DNA from 3 places in the Duffyella gerundensis genome. Region 3 is predicted to be linked to each of the others. Evidence: predicted binding sites of a transcription regulator. Region 3 holds the regulator's gene; each other region holds the start of a gene.

Region 1 (3,281 bases), 230 kb from region 3:
GGCGTTTGCCGAGCCCACCGCACCGCATATTCTCAGTGCCGAAGAGCAACGCCCGATCACCGCTGCGCGGCTCTCAGCCGGGCTGGCGCATATTGCTGAGCAGGCTGAATGGGTGCTGGTGGAAGGCGCAGGCGGCTGGTATACGCCGCTGGCAGAGGATTTGACCTTTGCAGACTGGGTGAAGCAGGAGCAGCTACCGGTGATTCTGGTGGTCGGCATCAAGCTCGGCTGTATTAATCACGCGCTGTTGACCGCCGATGCTATCCGCGCCGCCGGGCTACCGTTTGCAGGCTGGATTGCCAACGGCGTTACGCCACCGGGCAAGCGGCATCAGGCCTATTTGCAGACGCTGCATACGCGGCTCACTGCACCCTGTCTGGGTGAAATTCCCTGGCTGACAGACAGTGCAGAGTTTGCGGAAGCGGGGCAGTGGCTGAGCCTGCCGCAGGCGTAAGCAGCATCAGACGGCCAGCCATTTATTAATGGTGAGGTCGTCGAGCTGAGCCATTTTTCCCTGTGCCACGTTACGTCCGCGGTGCAGCAGCAGGAAGTAATCTGCCACGCGGCGAATAAATGAGAGCCGCTGTTCCAGCAGCAGAATCGTCAGGCCAAAGTCGTGGTTCAGCCGGTACAGCAGGTTGCCCATCTCCTCTTCCAGCCAGGGCGACATGCCTTCGGTGGGCTCATCCAGAATCAGCAGCTTGGGTTCAAGCACCAGCGCACGCGCCAGGGCCAGCTGCTGTTGCTGTTCAATCGGCAAATCACCGCCACGCTTCTGGCGCACTGAATAGAGCGTAGGGAAGAGATCGTAAACCATGGCCGGAATAGCACGGTGGCGATCGTCCTGACCGGCCAGCAGCGCAATCAGCAGGTTATCTTCCACGCTCATCTGGGAGAAGATCTGTCGTCCCTGCGGCACGTAGCCAATCCCCATGCGTGCCCGTTTCTCCATCGGCAGCAGCAGCATATCTTCCGGCGGCGAATCTTTCTCCTGCCAGGTCATGCTGCCGCTGTTCACCGGCAGGTTACCCATAATGCAGTTAACCAGCGTGGTTTTTCCCATGCCGGGACGCCCTAAAATGCCGGTGCAGGTGCCGGGCGGCAGTTCGAGATCAACATCCCAGAGGATATGATTTGGACCGTAGAATTGATTTACCGAACGTAAACGTAGCATCAGACACCTCTCTTTCTGTTCCATGTTGAATCAGTCGCCGCTGCGTTGTGCCGTCAGGCTGCAACCTCTGCTGTCGGGCCGATTGACGCGGTTGCTGTCGCTCGTGCCAGGCTGAACCAATAGTGCAAAAACCAGGCCAATGCTGATAAGAGCGAGAAACCGACGCCAGCCCGCCTGCGCAAGGCTGAAATGGTCAGATAAATTTATCAATTACCGGCGTAAATAATTTCCTGCACTTTTGCGGTGCTCGGGTACTGACGCTGGTGGTGCAGTGCGGCAACAATATGGACTAAAAAAAGTTCGGTGCGGGGATTGACGCCACGCCGCGAATCAGTTTCAGGCCGCATGACGTATAGCATTTGGGCGGGTCACCCAGGCGAGAAAGTACAAAGAAAGACGAAAAAAAATAATTTTGCTTCTCCGGCCAGGGCGGGGGAAGATTTATACACCCCATATGGCATGGGCGCTAAAATCAGTTATCCACCATTCCTGTGGATAACCATGTGCATTAGTGTCTGAAAACATTCTACAAGCGAGAGGGGACGCGGGTTCAGCCTGAAGTGGCGGGAATCTGGCCTTTGAGAACAATGCATTTTCTTTCAATAAGTTAGTTAAAATCAAGCCCGTCTGAGCCGGTTAATATTCGCAGCCGAGGATCTGCTGTCACACTATTGACAAATGTTAAAAGTCCATCCCGTTTGGGGATAAGATTGCGCAACAACGCAGGTTGTGCGGTTATTCATCACGCCGGAATCAGGCGCAGCCACACTGCACAATGCAGTATGGATAAACACTGGTATTACATCCAGTATTTTTAACTGGAAAAATTTCAAATGGCGAGTAAAATTACTCTCCGGCTCGCGCATTTCATCTCCAGGTAACCCAGCAATGAGCAAAGTATTTAAACTTAATTCCGCTTTTAAGCCCTCCGGCGATCAGCCAGAAGCGATTCGTCGTCTGGAAGAGGGGCTGGAATCTGGTCTCGCCCACCAAACGCTGCTTGGCGTAACCGGTTCAGGTAAAACCTTTACCGTGGCAAACGTGATCGCGGATCTCAACCGCCCGGCCATGGTGCTGGCACCCAATAAAACGCTGGCGGCCCAACTCTATGGTGAGATGAAAGAGTTCTTCCCCGATAACGCCGTGGAATATTTTGTCTCCTACTACGACTATTATCAGCCGGAAGCCTATGTCCCCAGCTCCGACACCTTTATCGAGAAAGATGCCTCGGTTAACGAACACATTGAGCAGATGCGTCTCTCAGCGACCAAAGCGTTGCTGGAACGCCGCGACGTTATTGTGGTGGCCTCGGTATCGGCGATTTACGGTCTGGGCGATCCCGATCTCTATCTGAAAATGATGCTGCACCTGACGCGCGGCATGATCATCGATCAGCGCAGCATTCTGCGGCGGCTCACCGAGCTGCAATATGCGCGTAACGATCAGGCTTTCCAGCGCGGCACCTTCCGCGTGCGCGGTGAAGTTATCGACATCTTCCCGGCGGAGTCCGATGACATTGCGCTGCGCGTTGAGCTGTTTGATGAAGAGGTGGAGCGGCTGTCGCTGTTTGATCCGCTGACCGGCCAGATTGAGTCGGTGGTGCCGCGTTACACTATTTATCCTAAAACGCACTACGTGACGCCGCGTGAGCGCATTTTGCAGGCGATGGAAGATATTAAAGTTGAGCTGGCCGATCGGCGGCAAACGCTGCTGGCCAACAACAAGCTGCTGGAAGAGCAGCGTATTTCCCAGCGTACCCAGTTCGACCTCGAAATGATGAATGAACTTGGCTACTGTTCGGGCATCGAAAACTATTCGCGTTATCTCTCTGGCCGCGGACCGGGCCAGCCGCCGCCAACGCTGTTTGACTATTTGCCGGCTGACGGCCTGCTGATTGTCGATGAGTCGCACGTGACCATCCCGCAAATTGGCGGCATGTACAAAGGCGACCGGGCGCGTAAAGAGACGCTGGTGGAATATGGCTTCCGCTTGCCGTCGGCGCTGGATAACCGTCCAATGAAGTTTGAAGAGTTTGAGGCGATGGCGCCGCAGACCATCTACGTTTCGGCCACGCCCGGTAAGTATGAGCTGGAGAAGTCCGGCGACG
Region 2 (3,281 bases), 930 kb from region 3:
AATACGCGTACCGCCTTTACCACCGATGTTGGTCTGGCCATATACTTCAGAAGAAGATTTCACTTCTGGCAGCATTTCACGCGGAATATCAAGGATATCCAGCAGGCGCTGATCCCATTCCAGTTTGTGAATGTTGAACATCATGGTACGTGAGGCGTTGGTGTAATCGGTGATGTGCACCCGTCCCTGGGTCATTTTCCAGACCAACCAGGAATCAACGGTACCGAACAGCAGCTCGCCGCGTTTTGCGCGATCGCGCGATCCTTCTACGTGATCCAGAATCCACTTCACTTTGGTGCCGGAGAAGTACGGGTTAATTACCAGGCCGGTGGTGTGCTGGATATACTCTTCCAGACCCTCTTTTTTCAGCTTGTGGCAATAATCGGCGGTGCGCGGATCCTGCCAAACAATGGCGTTGTAGATCGGCTTGCCGGTCTCTTTGTCCCAGATGATGGTGGTTTCACGCTGGTTGGTGATACCGATTGCCGCGATTTCATCGGAGCTGATATCAGCATGCGCCAGCACTTCTACCAGCGTAGAGCTCTGCGATGCCCAGATGTCCATTGGGTCATGTTCAACCCAGCCAGCTTTCGGATAGATTTGGGTAAATTCGCGCTGTGATACGGCAACAATGTTGGCGTCATGGTCGAGCACGACGGCACGTGAACTGGTCGTGCCCTGGTCGAGTGCGACGATATATTTTTTTCTTTAGTAGTCATGTTCAGTTCCTGATGAAATAAAGGTTAAACATTACGCTTTACGCTGTTCGGTACGCGCAACCGGCTTGTCCGCTTTGTGGGGCTCTTCAATCACGCTGACGTTAACCGGCAGATGACGCGCAATCAACGAGCGATAGCCCCACGCGCCTAAACATGCGCCTACTAACGGTCCGAAGATCGGCACCAGGAAGTAAGGAATGTCACGGCCACCGGTAAAGGCCACGTTGCCCCAGCCAGCCAGCCAGGCAAACACTTTTGGTCCGAAATCACGCGCCGGGTTAAGGGCGAAGCCGGTCAGTGGACCCATCGCGCCGCCAATAATGGCAACCAGCAGACCGATCAACAGCGGTGCCAGCGGGCCACGGGGAATACCGTTGCCATCATCTGTCAGCGCCATGATCACGCCCATCAACATTGCCGTGATAACAGCTTCAATTAAGAAGGCCTGGCCAACGCTGATTTTAGGGTTAGGATAAGTAGAGAAAATACCTGCTAAATCAAGGCTTTCAACTGTACCACGAATCATGTGGTGGCTCTGTTCGTAATCAAGGAACAGGTTGTAGTAGAGTCCATAAACCAGAGCAGCGGCGCAGAATGCACCGGCCACCTGCGCGATGATATAAGGGACAACTTTGCGAGCTTCAAAATTGGCGAAGAGACATAACGCAACGGTGACCGCTGGGTTAAGGTGCGCGCCTGAAACACCGGCAGTCATATAGGCGGCCATGGAAACGGCCAGGCCCCAGATGATGCAGATTTCCCACTGCCCGAAACTGGCGCCGGCTACCTTTAGCGCCGCCACACAGCCTGCGCCAAAGAAAATAATCATTCCGGTGCCGATAAATTCGGCTATGCACTGACCTTTAAGCGTAGGTGTACCTGTCTGGCTCATAATGAAATTCCTGAAGGGGGAGGTTAAATTTTATCAATAATTGTTCTCATTCCTTGAGTCACCCAAATCTAATGTAGGGCTGTTGTAAATTTATCGTTAACGAGCATAAACGAGAAATAGCGAAATTGAAAATTGTGTCCTCTGTCATAAAAATGTTCGTTTTCGCGTCTGGTTGTGTTCTTTATGCATCATATCTTGCTGATCTTTGACTTTCGCAAACGAAACGCAACGGCCAGAGAAGGTGAAAAAGCGCCTGCCAAACGAGATAAAATTCGGCATATGCTGAAAATTGTTACAGACTACGCCCTGTAATGGATAGCTGCTGGACTTGCACTCTCGCGCTACTTACAATCGTTGCATCGTTGTTATCCGCAGAGTTTTTGTGAAATCCTGACATCTGCGGCTACCATCATCAGCGCCTTGCGATTTAGGAGAATTCATAAGATGTCATTTGAAGTGTTTGAGAAACTGGAAGCGAAAGTACAGCAGGCGATTGATACCATCACCCTGCTGCAGATGGAAATTGAAGAGCTGAAAGAGCAGAACAACACGCTGAAGCATGAAGTTCATCAGTCAGCGGGCAACAGTGAGAATCTGGTGCGTGAGAATCAGCATCTGCGTGAAGAGCAGCATGTATGGCAAGAACGCCTGCGAGCGCTGTTGGGAAAGATGGAAGAGGTTTAAGTCCTCTGAATGCATGAACGGGTGCCACGGCACCCGTTTTGCGATCGGCACTTACTCGATATCGAGCGCATCCTCAGAAAGAATAATGCCGGTGTTGTCTGCATAAAGGTGATCGCCAGAGAAAAAGGTCACGCCGCCGAAGTTAACCCGCACGTCGCTCTCGCCAATCCCTTCACCCGCCGCACCGGCAGGAATCGCAGCAATCGCCTGAATACCAATATCCAGTTCTTCCAGATCATCGACCTGACGAACGGAGCCATAAACAACCAGGCCTTCCCATTCGTTTTGCGTTGCCAGCTGAGCCAGCGCCGCATCGACCAGCGCGCGTCGCACCGAGCCGCCGCCGTCTACCAGCAGAACCCGGCCGCGGCCGTTCTCTTCCAGCAGCTCATACAACAGGCCGTTGTCCTCGAAACATTTCACTGTAGTGATCTGTCCACCGAAAGAGGTGCGGCCACCAAAGTTGGAAAAAAGCGGTTCCACCACATTCACATCTTCATGATAGATATCGCAGAGTTCGGAAGTATCATATTTCATAGGATTTTCGTCTGTTTGCCACAGGAGCGCTAAGTATATCGCTTTCGCGGAGATGTTGGCAAAATCATCAATTGTTAAATCGTTGCGGCAGGTCAATAAAGCGGACAACTTTCGCGGCGATGGAAAGCAGGGCACGCCTGCCGTACCAATAAAAAAGGAGGCCGAAGCCTCCTTTCATCATGAACAGCGTGTTACAGAATAAAGCGGCTGAGATCTTCATCAGCCACCAGCTGATCAAGATGCTTGCCGACATATTCCGCATCGATGGTCACGGAATCGCCGCTGCGATCGCTGGCGTTGTAAGAAATCTCTTCCATCAAACGCTCAAGAACGGTATGCAGGCGACGCGCACCGATGTTCTCGGTGGTTTCATTAACCTGCCATGCGGCTTCAGCGATGCGACGAATGCCGTCGTCAGTGAAGTCGATGTTAACGCCTTCGGTCGCCAT
Region 3 (3,281 bases):
CACATCATTGAGGTATTCCAGCGTGGCGATTTCAATATCCAGCCACACCGGTTGCGGATAGTCACCGTGACGGAACGGGGTCAGCTGTTGCTCAATCTCCGCCAGCGATCCTTTCAGAATCTGCATTGGCTGAAACACCGGCACCACCAGCGTCTCGATCTCATTAAGCCGATCGCCGCTGAATTCCAGCAGAAAAACGCTTTTTTCGCTGCCGCACTCGTCAAAGCTCAAAGGAATGGGCGAGCCGCTGTAACGAATAATCTCGCTGCCGCCGATGCGCTGCGCCCGATGAATGTGGCCGAGTGCAATGTAATCAGCGGGCGGAAACGCCTGCGCCGGAAAGGCGTCCAGCGTGCCGATATAGATGTCGCGGACCGCGTCACTTTTAGTCACGCCGACGGTGGTCAGATGGCCGGTGGCGACGATCGGCAGGCGATCGCCGCGGCGCTCGCGTTCGGTCAGCGCCTGCTGATAGCAGCGCTGATAGTGCTCGCTGATCGCTTCCAGCAGGCTCTGCTGTTTTTCACGACCGGACTGCCCAGCGCGGCTGCGCAGAATGTCACGCGGCCGCAAAAAGGGAATGGCGCAGAGCAGCGCGCCCGGCTGACCCTGGCGATCTTTCAGCAGCAGCACCTGATCGGCAGGATCGTCGCTGGCAGCGGCGATCACCCGGGTATTCAGGCAGGCGAGCAGTTCGCGCGACTCATTCAGGGTGGCAACGGAATCGTGATTGCCACCCAGCACCACCAACTCACAGCCGGTGGCCTGCAGCTGCACCACAAAGCGATTGTAGAGTTCGCGGGCGTAGCTCGGCGGCGAGCCGGTATCAAAAATGTCGCCCGCCACCACAATGGCATCCACCTGATGCTGCTCGACACACGCCAGCAGCCAGCTAAAAAAAGCCTGATGCTCCGGTGCGCGGCTTTTGGTGTAGAAAAACTGACCCAAATGCCAGTCGGAGGTGTGAATGATGCGCATGCTGATTCCCGGGCAATGAAAAGACACCGCCGATTATACCGACTGAAAATAAAAAGGGGCGAAGGAAAGCGGTAACAGAAGTGTTAAAAACCGTGCGGCACCCCCGTGCTTTTTTCATAAATCTGTCATAAAACTGACGCATAATGACGCCGCAAATCCCAGTGACCCGGGTCACATTCGCAGGAGCAATAATGGCTAAGCGTATTTTGGTTGTCGAAGATGAAGCCCCCATTCGTGAAATGTTGTGTTTTGTGCTGGAGCAGAACGACTACCAACCAATAGAAGCAGAAGATTACGACAGCGCGATCAATATGCTGATTGAACCCTGGCCGGACCTGATCCTGCTTGACTGGATGCTGCCAGGCGGCAGCGGCATTCAGTTCATTAAACACCTGAAGCGTGAAGCGATGACCCGGGATATTCCGGTGATGATGTTGACCGCGCGCGGTGAAGAGGAAGATCGGGTACGTGGCCTGGAAGTCGGCGCCGACGATTACATTACCAAGCCTTTTTCGCCAAAAGAGCTGATGGCGCGCATCAAAGCGGTAATGCGCCGTATTTCACCGATGGCGGTGGAAGAGGTGATTGAAATGCAGGGATTGAGCCTTGATCCTTCATCGCATCGGGTGATGTCAGAAACCACGCCGCTGGAAATGGGCCCTACTGAATACAAACTCTTGCACTTTTTCATGACGCATCCGGAACGGGTTTACAGCCGCGAACAGCTGCTGAATAACGTCTGGGGCACCAACGTCTACGTGGAAGATCGCACCGTGGACGTGCATATTCGGCGTTTGCGTAAGGCGCTGGAACTCTCCGGACACGATCGCATGGTACAAACCGTGCGTGGAACAGGGTATCGTTTCTCCGCCCGCTACTGATCCGGAGTCACACTCGTGCTGGAACGCCTCTCCTGGAAGAGATTATTGCTGGAATTACTGCTGGCGATTCTGCCAGCCGCTATTCTGGGTTTATTGCTGGGCGGTCTGGCCTGGTTTTTATTGTGTGCGGTGCTGGCCGTGCTGTTCTGGCATTTCTGGCAGTTGATGAAGCTCTCGAACTGGCTGTGGGTTGACCGCACCATGACGCCGCCTACCGGACGCGGCAGCTGGGAACCGCTGTTTTACGGGCTTTATCAGATGCAGTTACGTAACCGCCGCCGCCGCCGCGAGTTGGGCAATCTGATCAAACGCTTTCGCAGCGGAGCCGAGTCGCTGCCCGATGCGCTGGTGTTGACCACCGAAGAGGGCAATATTTTCTGGTGCAACGGCCTGGCGCAGCAACATCTGCGGCTGCGCTGGCCGGAAGATAATGGCCAGAATATCCTCAACCTGCTGCGCTATCCGGAATTCTCCCGCTATATTCGCCAGCGCGATTTTGCGAAACCGCTGACGCTGGTGATGAACAACCAGCGCCACCTCGAATTTCGCGTCATGCCTTACAGCGAAGGCCAGTGGCTGCTGGTGGCGCGCGACGTCACGCAGAAACATCAGCTGGAGGGCGCGCGGCGAAATTTCTTTGCCAACGTCAGTCACGAACTGCGTACGCCGCTTACCGTGCTGCAGGGGTATCTGGAAATGATGAACGATGCCGGCATGGCAGGACGCTCGCGGGATAAAGCGCTGCACACCATGCAGGAACAGACGCGGCGCATGGACAGCCTGGTTAAACAGCTGCTGACGCTGTCGCGTATTGAAGCCGCGCCGGTGGTCGATCTCTCTGAAAAAGTCGATGTGCCGATTATGCTGCGCCTGCTGCAACGCGAGGCGGAAACACTGAGCAGCGGCCGCCATACCATCAGCTTTGATTTTGACAGCGAGCTGAAGGTGTTCGGCAACGATGAGCAGCTGCGCAGCGCCATTTCAAACCTGGTGTACAACGCCGTTAACCATACGCCAGAAGGCACGCATATTCGCGTCAGCTGGCAGCGGGTGCGCGATGGCGTGCGCTTCAGCGTCAGCGATGACGGACCCGGTATCAGCGCAGAGCACCTGCCGCGGCTGACCGAACGTTTTTATCGTGTCGACAAAGCGCGATCGCGGGCAACCGGTGGCAGCGGCCTCGGGCTGGCGATCGTGAAGCATGCGCTCAGCCACCATAACGCCCGACTGGAGATCACCAGCCAGCCGGGTAAAGCCACTACCTTCAGCTTTACCTTGCCACCAGGCTTGATTGTGCAGGCGGATCTGGCTGAAAATGCCGTGCATTAACCCCTTGCAGGCATAACGATGAAAGCGTTGATTTTGGCTCTGCTGCTGCTGACGGGCCCGCTGGCGCAGGCAAAAGAAGGCATGCTGGCCGGC

What was found. The regulator PhoB, encoded in region 3, activates phosphate uptake and scavenging genes when phosphate is short. The targets are predictions, from matches to a motif close to CTGTCATAAAACTGNCNNAT.
Region 1: the regulator PhoB is predicted to act here: its motif matches at 1,835-1,854, upstream of uvrB (excinuclease ABC subunit UvrB).
Region 2: the regulator PhoB is predicted to act here: its motif matches at 1,753-1,772, upstream of EM595_RS00515 (MIP/aquaporin family protein).

What each region holds. Positions count from the first base shown of each region.
Region 1 is NZ_LN907827.1:1,261,323-1,264,603, forward strand. It holds gene bioD (dethiobiotin synthase) at 1-454, shown strand, start outside; gene EM595_RS05805 (ATP-binding cassette domain-containing protein) at 461-1,174, opposite strand; gene uvrB (excinuclease ABC subunit UvrB) at 2,063-3,281, shown strand, end outside.
Region 2 is NZ_LN907827.1:108,307-111,587, forward strand. It holds gene glpK (glycerol kinase GlpK) at 1-696, opposite strand, end outside; gene EM595_RS00515 (MIP/aquaporin family protein) at 751-1,611, opposite strand; gene zapB (cell division protein ZapB) at 2,056-2,295, shown strand; gene rraA (ribonuclease E activity regulator RraA) at 2,347-2,832, opposite strand; gene hslU (ATP-dependent protease ATPase subunit HslU) at 3,024-3,281, opposite strand, start outside.
Region 3 is NZ_LN907827.1:1,034,439-1,037,719, forward strand. It holds gene sbcD (exonuclease subunit SbcD) at 1-978, opposite strand, end outside; gene phoB (phosphate response regulator transcription factor PhoB) at 1,170-1,859, shown strand; gene phoR (phosphate regulon sensor histidine kinase PhoR) at 1,875-3,188, shown strand; gene EM595_RS04670 (PstS family phosphate ABC transporter substrate-binding protein) at 3,207-3,281, shown strand, end outside.